DNA from 3 places in the Kitasatospora sp. NPDC008050 genome. Region 1 is predicted to be linked to each of the others. Evidence: predicted binding sites of a transcription regulator. Region 1 holds the regulator's gene; each other region holds the start of a gene.
The links. The regulator HrcA, encoded in region 1, represses chaperone genes, less so after heat shock. The targets are predictions, from matches to a motif close to TTNGCACTCNGNNNNNCNGAGTGCNAA.
Positions count from the first base shown of each region.

Region 2: a site for HrcA is predicted at 1,320-1,346, ahead of groES (co-chaperone GroES). Genes of this name have one in related genera too.
Region 3: a site for HrcA is predicted at 1,355-1,381, ahead of ACFZB9_RS04675 (FmdB family zinc ribbon protein). Genes of this name have one in related genera too.

Region 1 covers NZ_JBIBIJ010000001.1:680,229-683,498, reverse strand. The annotation lists gene htpX (zinc metalloprotease HtpX) at 1-431, opposite strand, end outside; gene hrcA (heat-inducible transcriptional repressor HrcA) at 783-2,027, shown strand; gene dnaJ (molecular chaperone DnaJ) at 2,106-3,242, shown strand.
Region 2 covers NZ_JBIBIJ010000005.1:192,826-196,095, reverse strand. The annotation lists gene ACFZB9_RS12240 (SAM-dependent methyltransferase) at 1-927, opposite strand, end outside; gene ACFZB9_RS12235 (hypothetical protein) at 940-1,242, opposite strand; gene groES (co-chaperone GroES) at 1,489-1,797, shown strand; gene groL (chaperonin GroEL) at 1,969-3,270, shown strand, end outside.
Region 3 covers NZ_JBIBIJ010000002.1:265,575-268,844, reverse strand. The annotation lists gene ACFZB9_RS04680 (MFS transporter) at 1-1,266, shown strand, start outside; gene ACFZB9_RS04675 (FmdB family zinc ribbon protein) at 1,393-1,734, shown strand; gene ACFZB9_RS04670 (hypothetical protein) at 2,006-2,341, shown strand; gene mscL (large conductance mechanosensitive channel protein MscL) at 2,430-2,846, shown strand; gene ACFZB9_RS04660 (hypothetical protein) at 2,961-3,170, opposite strand.

The sequences.
Region 1 (3,270 bases):
AGCACGCCCTCCAGCTCCTCCGGCTCCAGGCGGCGCAGCAGCCCGGTGGTCACGCAGACCACGGCGTTCTGCGGGTTGCGGCCGGTGGCGAAGGCGTTGGGCATGTCGTTGTCGGCCACCGCGACGCGCGGCTTGGGCATGTCGGCCAGCGCGCAGAGCCGGTCGATGGTGCCGTGCAGCTGCGGGTACTGCTCCGGGGTGACCGCGTGGGCGCCCATCGCCCGCTCGGTGATCTTGTCGCTGAACCAGAACTGCGCGACGAAGAGCCCGCCCATCAGCAGGACGATCAGTGGCCAGGCGCCCCGCAGCAGGACGATCAGCACACCCGTGAAGCCGACGTAGAGCAGCCCGATCAGGAACATCGTGGTGACCATCCGACCGGTCAGTCCACGATCGGGCGCAAAGCGGGTGTGGGGGCCGGACGCCGACATGGCTGCTCCTCTTGGTCCTTCAAGTTATCCAGCGGGTTTTCCGTCGCCCGAGCGGCCCTTTCGGCGCTCGGGTGTCAGTTGCTATCGATGCTGCCACTTCGTCCGGCGCCGGGCACCACCCGGCCCGGAGACGTTCGCTCCAGGCGTGTCGTGCCCAGCGGACCGGGGTGCCATGCGGAGTGATCCGCGCGGCATCCCGGGCCAGGGCGTTCCTGCGATCGGACCCGGGCCTTACACTGGCAGGTACGGTTTTGGCACTCGTCCGGGCAGAGTGCCAAGCCGATCACCGGGCAGTACTTGTCAGGGCAGGACCTGGTACCTGGACAACGCGCGAAGAGGGAGGTGCGTGCCATGTTCGACGAACCCGATTCCGATCCGCGTCCGACCGGCCGCGAGCCGGCGGCCGGCAGTCCACCGGCCACCGGGGCCGCGAGAGTTCAGCGCACCGCCGCAGGCCCTCGGGCAACGGCCAAGGCCGCGCCGACGCGTAGTGGCGGCGGCACGCGCTCTGCCGCGCGCGGGTCCGCCGCGCCCGCCGCGCGCCCCGGTGGCGGCGAGCCGGCCGGCCTGGAGGTCCGCCAGCTCGACGAGCGCAAGCTCTCCGTGCTGCGCGCCATCGTGCAGGACTACGTCGGCACCGAGGAGCCGGTGGGCTCCAAGGCGCTGGTCGAGCGGCACAACCTCGGCGTCTCCCCGGCCACCGTGCGCAATGACATGGCCACCCTCGAAGAGGACGGCTACATCCAGCAGCCGCACACCAGCGCCGGCCGGATCCCGACCGACAAGGGCTACCGGCTCTTCGTCGACCGGCTGGCCGAGGTCAAGCCGATGAGCGCCCCCGAGCGGCGCGCGATCCGGCACTTCCTGGACGGTGCGGTCGACCTGGACGACGTGGTCGCCCGCACGGTGCGGCTGCTGGCCCAGCTGACCCGCCAGGTCGCGGTGGTCCAGTACCCCTCGCTGACCCGATCCACGGTCCGGCACATCGAGCTGGTCGCGCTGGCCCCGGCCAAGGTGATGCTGGTGCTGATCACCAACACCGGCCGGGTCGAGCAGCGGATGGTCGACTGCCCGGGCCCGGTGCGCGAGAGCACCCTGGCCGACCTGCGCGCCCGGCTCAACGCCCGGGCCGGCGGCCGGCGCTTCCCCGACGTCCCGTCCCTGGTGGAGGATCTGCCCGCGGCCTTCGAGCCGGCCGAGCGGCCGATCGTCTCCACCGTGCTCTCCACGCTCTTCGAGTCCCTGGTGGAGCAGAACGAGGAGCGGATCATGCTGGCCGGCACGGCCAACCTGACCCGCTTCGGCCATGACTTCCCGCTCACCATCCAGCCGGTGCTGGAGGCGCTGGAGGAGCACATGGTCCTGCTGCGCCTGCTCGGTGAGACCAACGAGGCCGGCATGACCGTGCGGATCGGCCGGGAGAACGAGTACGAGGGTCTGAACTCCACCTCGGTCGTCTCGGTCGGCTACGGCTCGGGCGACGAGAGCGTCGCCAAGCTGGGTGTGATCGGTCCCACCCGGATGGATTACCCCGGCACCATGGGGGCGGTGCGGGCGGTCGCCCGGTATGTGGGGCAGATCCTGGCAGAGTCCTAACCGGTTCTTGCGTACATTGAGTGGCGCAGGAGCAGTACCAGCAGCACTTTTCTAGAGGCGGAACAAGCGGAGTATTTGGTGGCCACGGACTACTACGCGGTACTCGGCGTCCGACGGGACGCGGGGCAGGACGAGATCAAGAAGGCGTTCCGGCGCCTTGCCCGTGAACTGCACCCGGACGTCAACCCGGACCCGAAGACGCAGGAGCGGTTCAAGGAGATCAACGCCGCTTACGAGGTGCTCTCCGATCCGCAGAAGCGGCAGGTCTACGACCTGGGCGGGGACCCGCTCTCGCCGGGCGGCGGCGGGGGCGGCTTCGGCGGCGGTGCGGCGGGCTTCGGCTTCTCCGACATCATGGACGCCTTCTTCGGGGCGGCCTCGGGCCAGCGCGGCCCGCGCTCGCGCACCCGGCGCGGTCAGGACGCGATGATCCGCCTGGAGATCACCCTGGATGAGGCCGCCTTCGGCACCACCAAGGAACTCCAGGTCGACACCGCCGTCACCTGCACCACCTGCAGTGGCGAGGGCGCGGCCCCCGGCACCTCGGCCCAGACCTGCGACATGTGCCGCGGCAAGGGCGAGGTCTCCCAGGTCACCCGCTCCTTCCTGGGCCAGGTCATGACCTCGCGCCCGTGCCCGCAGTGTCAGGGCTTCGGCACCGTCGTGCCCACCCCGTGCCCGGAGTGCGCGGGCGACGGCCGGGTCCGGGCCCGGCGCACGCTGACCGTCAAGATCCCCGCCGGGGTCGACAACGGCACCCGGATCCAGCTGGCCGGCGAGGGCGAGGTCGGCCCCGGTGGTGGTCCGGCCGGTGACCTCTACGTGGAGATCGCCGAGATCAACCACCCGACCTTCCAGCGCCGCGGCGACGACCTGCACTGCACGGTCACCATCCCGATGACGGCGGCCTCGCTCGGCACCCAGGTGCCGCTGCAGACCCTGGACGGTCTGGAGGAGGTCGACATCCGGCCCGGCACCCAGTCCGGGCAGTCGATCCCGCTGCACGGGCGGGGCGTCACCCACCTGCGCGGGGGAGGCCGGGGCGACCTGATAGTGCATGTCGAGGTCCAGACGCCGACCAAGCTCGACCCCGAGCAGGAGGACCTGCTGCGCCGCCTCGCGGTGCTGCGCGGCGAGGAGCGGCCCTCGGGCCAGTTCTCGCCCGGGCAGCAGGGGCTCTTCTCCCGGCTGAAGGACGCCTTCAACGGCCGCTGAGCGGCGACCAGTTCATCGGCAGGGGTGG
Region 2 (3,270 bases), on a different contig from region 1:
ATCCGAGGTCAGGTACGCGATCATCGGGTCGATCAGGGTGGCGCCCAGCTGCCCGGCCACCTCGGCGACCAGATGGGCGCGGATCACCGCGCCGTCCGGCTCGTAGAGGTAGCGGCGCACCGGTGCGGCGGGGGGATCGGGCAGCCGGCCGCCGGTGAGGCTGTGCCCGCCGGGCAGCAGGGTGGCGCGGTGCGGGGCGTCGGCGGCGGGCCCGGTGCCGAACCAGAGGACCGCCTCCTTGACCTCGCCGTGGTCGGAGACCCACTCCGCCTCGGCGTCCTCGGGGACCGCCTCGTGCGGGATCCCCGGGGCCACCTTGAGCGCCCCGAACGGGGTGCGGCGACCGGCCTCGACGGCCCAGGAGAGCGGCGGGGAGTACGCGGCGGGGTCGAAGACGCGGCCCTTGTCGGTGCGCCGGGCGGGGTCGGTGAAGACGGCGTCGAAGCCGTCCACCGACACCTCGGTGACGTCCGCGCAGCGCACCTCGATCAGCTCGGCCAGGCCCAGTGCCTGCGCGTTGGCGGCGGCCACCGCACAGGTCAGCGGGTCCCGGTCGACGGCGAGGACGCTGATCCCGGCCCGGGCCAGCGCGATCGCGTCCCCGCCGATGCCGCCGCACAGGTCGGCCAGCCGGCGCACCCCGAGCGCGGCGAAGCGCCGGGCCCGCCAGTCGGCGACGGTGCGCCGGGTGGACTGCTCGACCCCGTTGGGGGTGAAGTACATCCGCCGCGCGTCGGCGCCGAACTTGGCCTCGGCCCGCTGGCGCAGCCGTGCCTGCCCCAGGGCTGCCGAGACCAGCTCCGCCGGGTGCTCCCGCCGCAGCCGGGTGGCCAGCGCGAGTTCCTGCTCGGGGGCGTACTCGCGCAGGTCGTCCAGCAGCCGCTGTCCCTGCTCGCTCAGCAGTTGCTCAAGGGTCTCGGTCTCCACCCGCCCATTCGATCACGACAGGACCGGCAGCAGGCCGAGCGCGGTGACGCCGAGCTGGAGGGCTCCGGCGCCCGGCCGCCGGAGCCCGAGGCAGATCAGGCCGCTGGCGGCCGACACGCCGAGGCAGCTCCAGTAGAGGACGGCAATCTTCCGGAACAGACCGTCGAGGCCGTCCTCGCCGACCCGGCTCGCCATGGCGACGACGACCAATGTGAAGCCCACGAACAGGACGAGGTCGAGGGCCAGCAGGCCGAGGATCAGCTGCCGGTTCCGGGGCCCCGGCGGGTGGGGCTGCTGCTGTTCGGAGAGCGTCATGCCAGGAGTCTGCCCGGGCCCGCGGCCGCCGCACATGAGTACGGGTACCCGGGTTCTCGCGATCGGCTGGCGCGCCGTTGGCACTCTGGTTGACTGAGTGCTAACCGCGGCCTAAGGTCGTTCCTGGCACTCTCCCCCGGGAGAGTGCTAACGCGACAGTGCTGGCCTGACCCCCGCGACGGCAGGCCAACGGTGTCGCCACCTACCTGTTAGACAACCCCGTAATCTCCGAAGGGGAACTCGGACGTGACCACCGCCAGCAGCAAGGTTGCCATCAAGCCGCTTGAGGACCGCATCGTGGTCCAGCCGCTCGACGCCGAGACCACCACGGCCTCCGGCCTGGTTATCCCGGACACCGCCAAGGAGAAGCCCCAGGAGGGCGTCGTCCTGGCCGTCGGCCCGGGCCGCTTCGAGGATGGCCAGCGCCTGCCGCTCGACGTCGCCGTCGGCGACATCGTCCTGTACTCGAAGTACGGCGGCACCGAGGTGAAGTACAAGGGCGAGGAGTACCTCGTCCTCTCGGCTCGCGACGTTCTCGCCATCGTCGAGAAGTAGATCGTCAAGCAGTCAAGCAGTCCGACGGACCTGACGGTCCGTCCTCTGGCCCCGCCCCGGATCCGTGTCTCCCTCCCGGCAACTGCCGCAGGGGCTCAAGACAGGGGCCCGGGGCGCGGCTGTTGGTCCACCTGACGTCACGTAACGCAGACATCCCGAGGAAACGGAATCATGGCGAAGATCCTGCAGTTCGACGAGGACGCCCGCCGCTCGCTCGAGCGCGGTGTGAACAAGCTGGCCGACACCGTCAAGGTGACCATCGGTCCCAAGGGTCGCAACGTCGTCATCGACAAGAAGTTCGGCGCCCCGACCATCACCAACGACGGTGTCACCATCGCCCGTGAGGTCGAGCTCGACGACCCGTACGAGAACCTTGGCGCGCAGCTCGTCAAGGAGGTCGCCACCAAGACCAACGACGTCGCGGGTGACGGCACCACCACCGCCACCGTGCTGGCCCAGGCCCTGGTCAACGAGGGTCTGCGCAACGTCGCCGCCGGTGCCGGCCCGGCCGCCCTGAAGAAGGGCATCGACAAGGCCGTCGCCGCCGTCACCGAGCACCTGCTCTCGGTGGCCCGCGAGATCGAGGGCAAGGACGACATCGCCGCCGTCGCCTCCCTCTCCGCGCAGGACCCGCAGGTCGGCGAGCTCATCGCCGAGGCCATCGACAAGGTCGGCAAGGACGGTGTCATCACCGTCGAGGAGTCGAACGCCTTCGGCGTGGAGCTGGACTTCACCGAGGGCATGCAGTTCGACAAGGGCTACCTGTCGCCGTACTTCGTCACCGACCAGGAGCGTCAGGAGGCGGTCCTGGAGGACCCGTACATCCTGATCAACCAGGGCAAGATCTCCTCCATCCAGGAGCTGCTCCCGCTGCTGGAGAAGATCCTGCAGGGCGGTGCCTCCAAGCCGCTGCTGATCATCGCCGAGGACGTGGACGGCGAGGCGCTCTCCACCCTCGTGGTGAACAAGATCCGCGGCACCTTCAACGCGGTGGCCGTCAAGGCCCCGGGCTTCGGCGACCGCCGCAAGGCCATCCTGGGCGACCTGGCCACCCTGACCGGTGCCACCGTCATCTCCGAGGAGGTCGGCCTCAAGCTCGACCAGGCCGGCCTGGAGGTGCTGGGCTCCGCCCGCCGCGTGACCATCACCAAGGACGAGACCACGGTCGTCGACGGTGCCGGTGACAGCGAGGCCGTGGCCGGCCGGGTGGCCCAGATCAAGGCCGAGATCGCCAACACCGACTCGGACTGGGACCGCGAGAAGCTGCAGGAGCGCCTGGCCAAGCTGGCCGGCGGCGTCTGCGTGATCAAGGTCGGCGCCGCCACCGAGGTGGAGCTCAAGGAGCGCAAGCACCGCCTGGAGGACGCCATCTCGGCGACCCGCGCCGCGGTCGAGGAGGGCATCGTCGCCGGCGGTGGCACCTCCCTGGTGCACGCGCAGAAGGTGCTGGACGGCGGCCTGGGCCTGTCGGGC
Region 3 (3,270 bases), on a different contig from region 1:
AGCGCGCCCGCGCGCGTCGGGTACGGCACCCTGCTGCGCACCCCCAGTGCGTGGACGTTCCTCCTGCCCGCCTTCGCGGCGCGCCTGCCCTACGCGATGCTCAGCATGGGCATCTCCCTGCTGATCCTGGGCACCCACGGCTCCTACGGCACCGCCGGCACCGTCGTGGCGGTGGCCGCCGTGGCCCAGGCCCTGGTCGGACCGCAGACCGGCCGGCTGGCCGACCGCTACGGCCAGGCCGCGGTACTGGTCCCCAGCGTGCTGGTGCACGCGGTCTCGGTCGGCGCGCTGATCGCGCTGGCCCTGGGCCACGCACCCGTGTGGACCCTCTTCCTGGTCGCCACACCGGCCGGTGCCACCGTGCCGCAGGTCGGCGCCATGGTCCGGGCCCGCTGGGTGGCCAAGCTGGCCGACCGGCCGGCCCACCTGAACACCGCCTTCGCGTTCGAGTCGGTCACCGACGAGCTCACCTTCGCGGTCGGCCCGGTGCTCACCGCCGTCATCGCCAGCACCGTGACGCCCGCCGCCGCGCTGATCGTCGAGGCCACGCTGACCCTGGTCGGCGGGCTGGCCTTCGCCGCGCAGCGGCGGACCGCCCCCGCCCAGCTGGTGCGGGAACCCGGCACCCGGCAGGCCTCCGCACTCGCCTCGCCCGGGGTCCGGCTGCTGGCCGGCGTCTTCCTGGGCGTCGGCAGCGTCTTCGGCGGCATGCAGATCTCCGTCACCGCCACCGCCGAGGCGGCCGGGCAGGGCGGGCTCAGCGGCGTCGTCTACGGGATCTTCGCCGGCGGCTCCATGCTGGCCGGCGTGCTGTACGGCCTGATCGCCTGGCGGCGCTCGGCCCAGCAGCGGATGCTCGGCAGCTACACCCTGCTGGTGCTGGGCTGCTCGACGCTCTGGGCGATGCCCAACCTGGTCACCCTGGCGGTGGCCGGGCTGGTCTGCGGGCTGGCCATCGCGCCGACCCTGATCACCGGGTACACCCTGGTCGAGACGCTGGTGGCGGACGGCGCCAAGACCGAGGCCTTCACCTGGCTGACCGGCGCGATCGGGCTGGGGCTGGCGGTCGGCTCGACCGTCGCCGGGCGACTCATCGACATGGGCGGGCCGTGGACCGGGTTCCTGGTGCCGCTGGCCGGCTCCGGGATCGGGCTGGTGGCCCTGGTCACGTTGCGGCGACTCCTGGTGGCTCCGGGCACCGAGAGCCGTACCGTTGCCAGGAGTGGCAGCGCGATGACCTCGCTCGTCGGGGCATCGGAGCACTGAGGTGGGGCCGACCCGACAGGCCCTGGGTGTCGGCGCCATCGGGTCGGCGCTGGACTGATCCAGCGGAATGCCGCATCATGGACCGTCGTTAGCACTCATCAGGCGAGAGTGCCAGGAGGAAGACAAGTGCCCACGTACCAGTACCAGTGCACCGAGTGCGGCAGCGGCCTTGAGGTGGTGCAGAAGTTCACCGACGAGGCTCTGACCGATTGCCCGAACTGCCAGGGTCGCCTGCGCAAGGTTTTCTCGGCGGTGGGCGTGGTGTTCAAGGGCTCCGGGTTCTACCGGACGGACAGCCGCTCCTCCTCCAGCAGCTCGGTGGGTGCCTCTTCGGGGGCCGCCTCGGGCGGCTCGACCGGCTCTGGGGCGGCCAGCACGTCCTCGGCCTCGTCGAGCGGGTCCTCGTCGGCGTCGTCCTCGACGTCCGCGTCGTCTTCTTCTTCGTCCTCTTCGTCCTCGGCCGGCTGACCCGACGCGGTCGCAGCAGGCTGGAGCCGTTGCTCAACGCCCCTGGTGGCGCCCCGATGGGGTGCCGGCAGGGGCGTTTTGCGTGTTTTGCGTCTCTGGGGGGCGAGGGGCTGGGCTGGGGAAAGTTATCCACAGGCGCCGGGTTATCCACAGAAATCCGGTGGGGACTGGGCGCGGTCGTGTCGCCGACGGATCCTGAACCAGCGAGCGGATCTCCCGCTCGCTGCTCCTACCAGCTACCAGGCCCACGGCAGAGGCGGTGTCGGATCCCATGACCACAGTTCTCCCCACCCCAGCACCCTCCCCGCGCCCCGCGACTCCCCACTGCGCCCGGCGGCCGCCACCGGCCCGCGCCTCCCCGCAGCCGCCCCGGCGCGCCGTCCCGGAGTTCCGCCCGATCCGGCGTGGTGGCAGCGGGCGGTACCGCATCCGGCAGGCGGTGCGGCACCGACCGGCCACGCTGGCCACCGGCCTGCTGGCGGCCGCCGCGATCGCCGCCGGGCCGCTGCACCCGGGGCCGCGCGAGCCCGCCGGGCCACCCGTCCACGCCCCTTCGCAGGCGCCGTCAGCCCGGGCCGCACTGCCGCACTGCGGTCCGGGGCGTTGACGGACCGTCAGCCATCCGATTCGGGAATATCACCCGAATGGCGAGCAATCCACCCGTAACCGATCAAAGGTCCCGTCGTTCACGGGGCGTGAAAGGCTTCAAGGAATTCCTGCTCCGTGGCAATGTCATCGACCTCGCGATCGCCGTCGTCATCGGCGCGGCGTTCACCAACATCGTCAACGCCTTCGTGCAAGGCATCATCAACCCGCTCGTCGGCGCCTTCGGCGCCAAGAACCTGAACGCCTACACCTCCTGCATCAAGGGCCCGTGTGTGGTGAACGCGAACGGCCAGGTCACCTCGGGTATCCAGTTGATGTGGGGGTCCGTGCTCAGCGCGGTCCTGCAGTTCGTCATCACCGCCGCGGTGGTCTACTTCTTCATCGTCGTCCCCGCCGCGAGGTTCATGGCCCGCCGCAAGTCCGCCGAGGAGGTCTCGGCCGAGGCCGAAGCGAAGGAGGTCGCCCTGCTCACCGAGATCCGCGACGCCCTGGTCCGCCAGGCCTGACCCCACCGACGGTCCTGGGCCGCCCGGCCCAGGATCTCCACCCATCACCGCCTGCCCTCCGGCGCGGGCAAGGCTCCTGCTCCCGGTCAGGTGCTCCCAGTCAGGTGCTCCCGGTCAGTCCCCGTGGTGCGGGGGCCGCTGGCTCTGGTACCAGTCCAGGCCGCGCGAGCCCTCGGACTCGCCCCAGCCCCGGTCGGTGTCGTCACTGGTCTGCCGGCTCAACGGGTCCGTGAAGACCAGCTTGGCCGCCTTCGCGGTGGTCTTCTCCCGCGCGGCCGGCGGGGCCTGCCCAGCGCGCTCGTCCCGCTTGTCCTGTCCTGCCATCGTGCCTGCCTCCGGTGTGGTCCGCTCCGTCCAGCCTAGGCCGTGTCTCCTGTCCTGGGACGGCGCCAGGGGCCGGGCGACGGCCCGACCCCTGGTACTA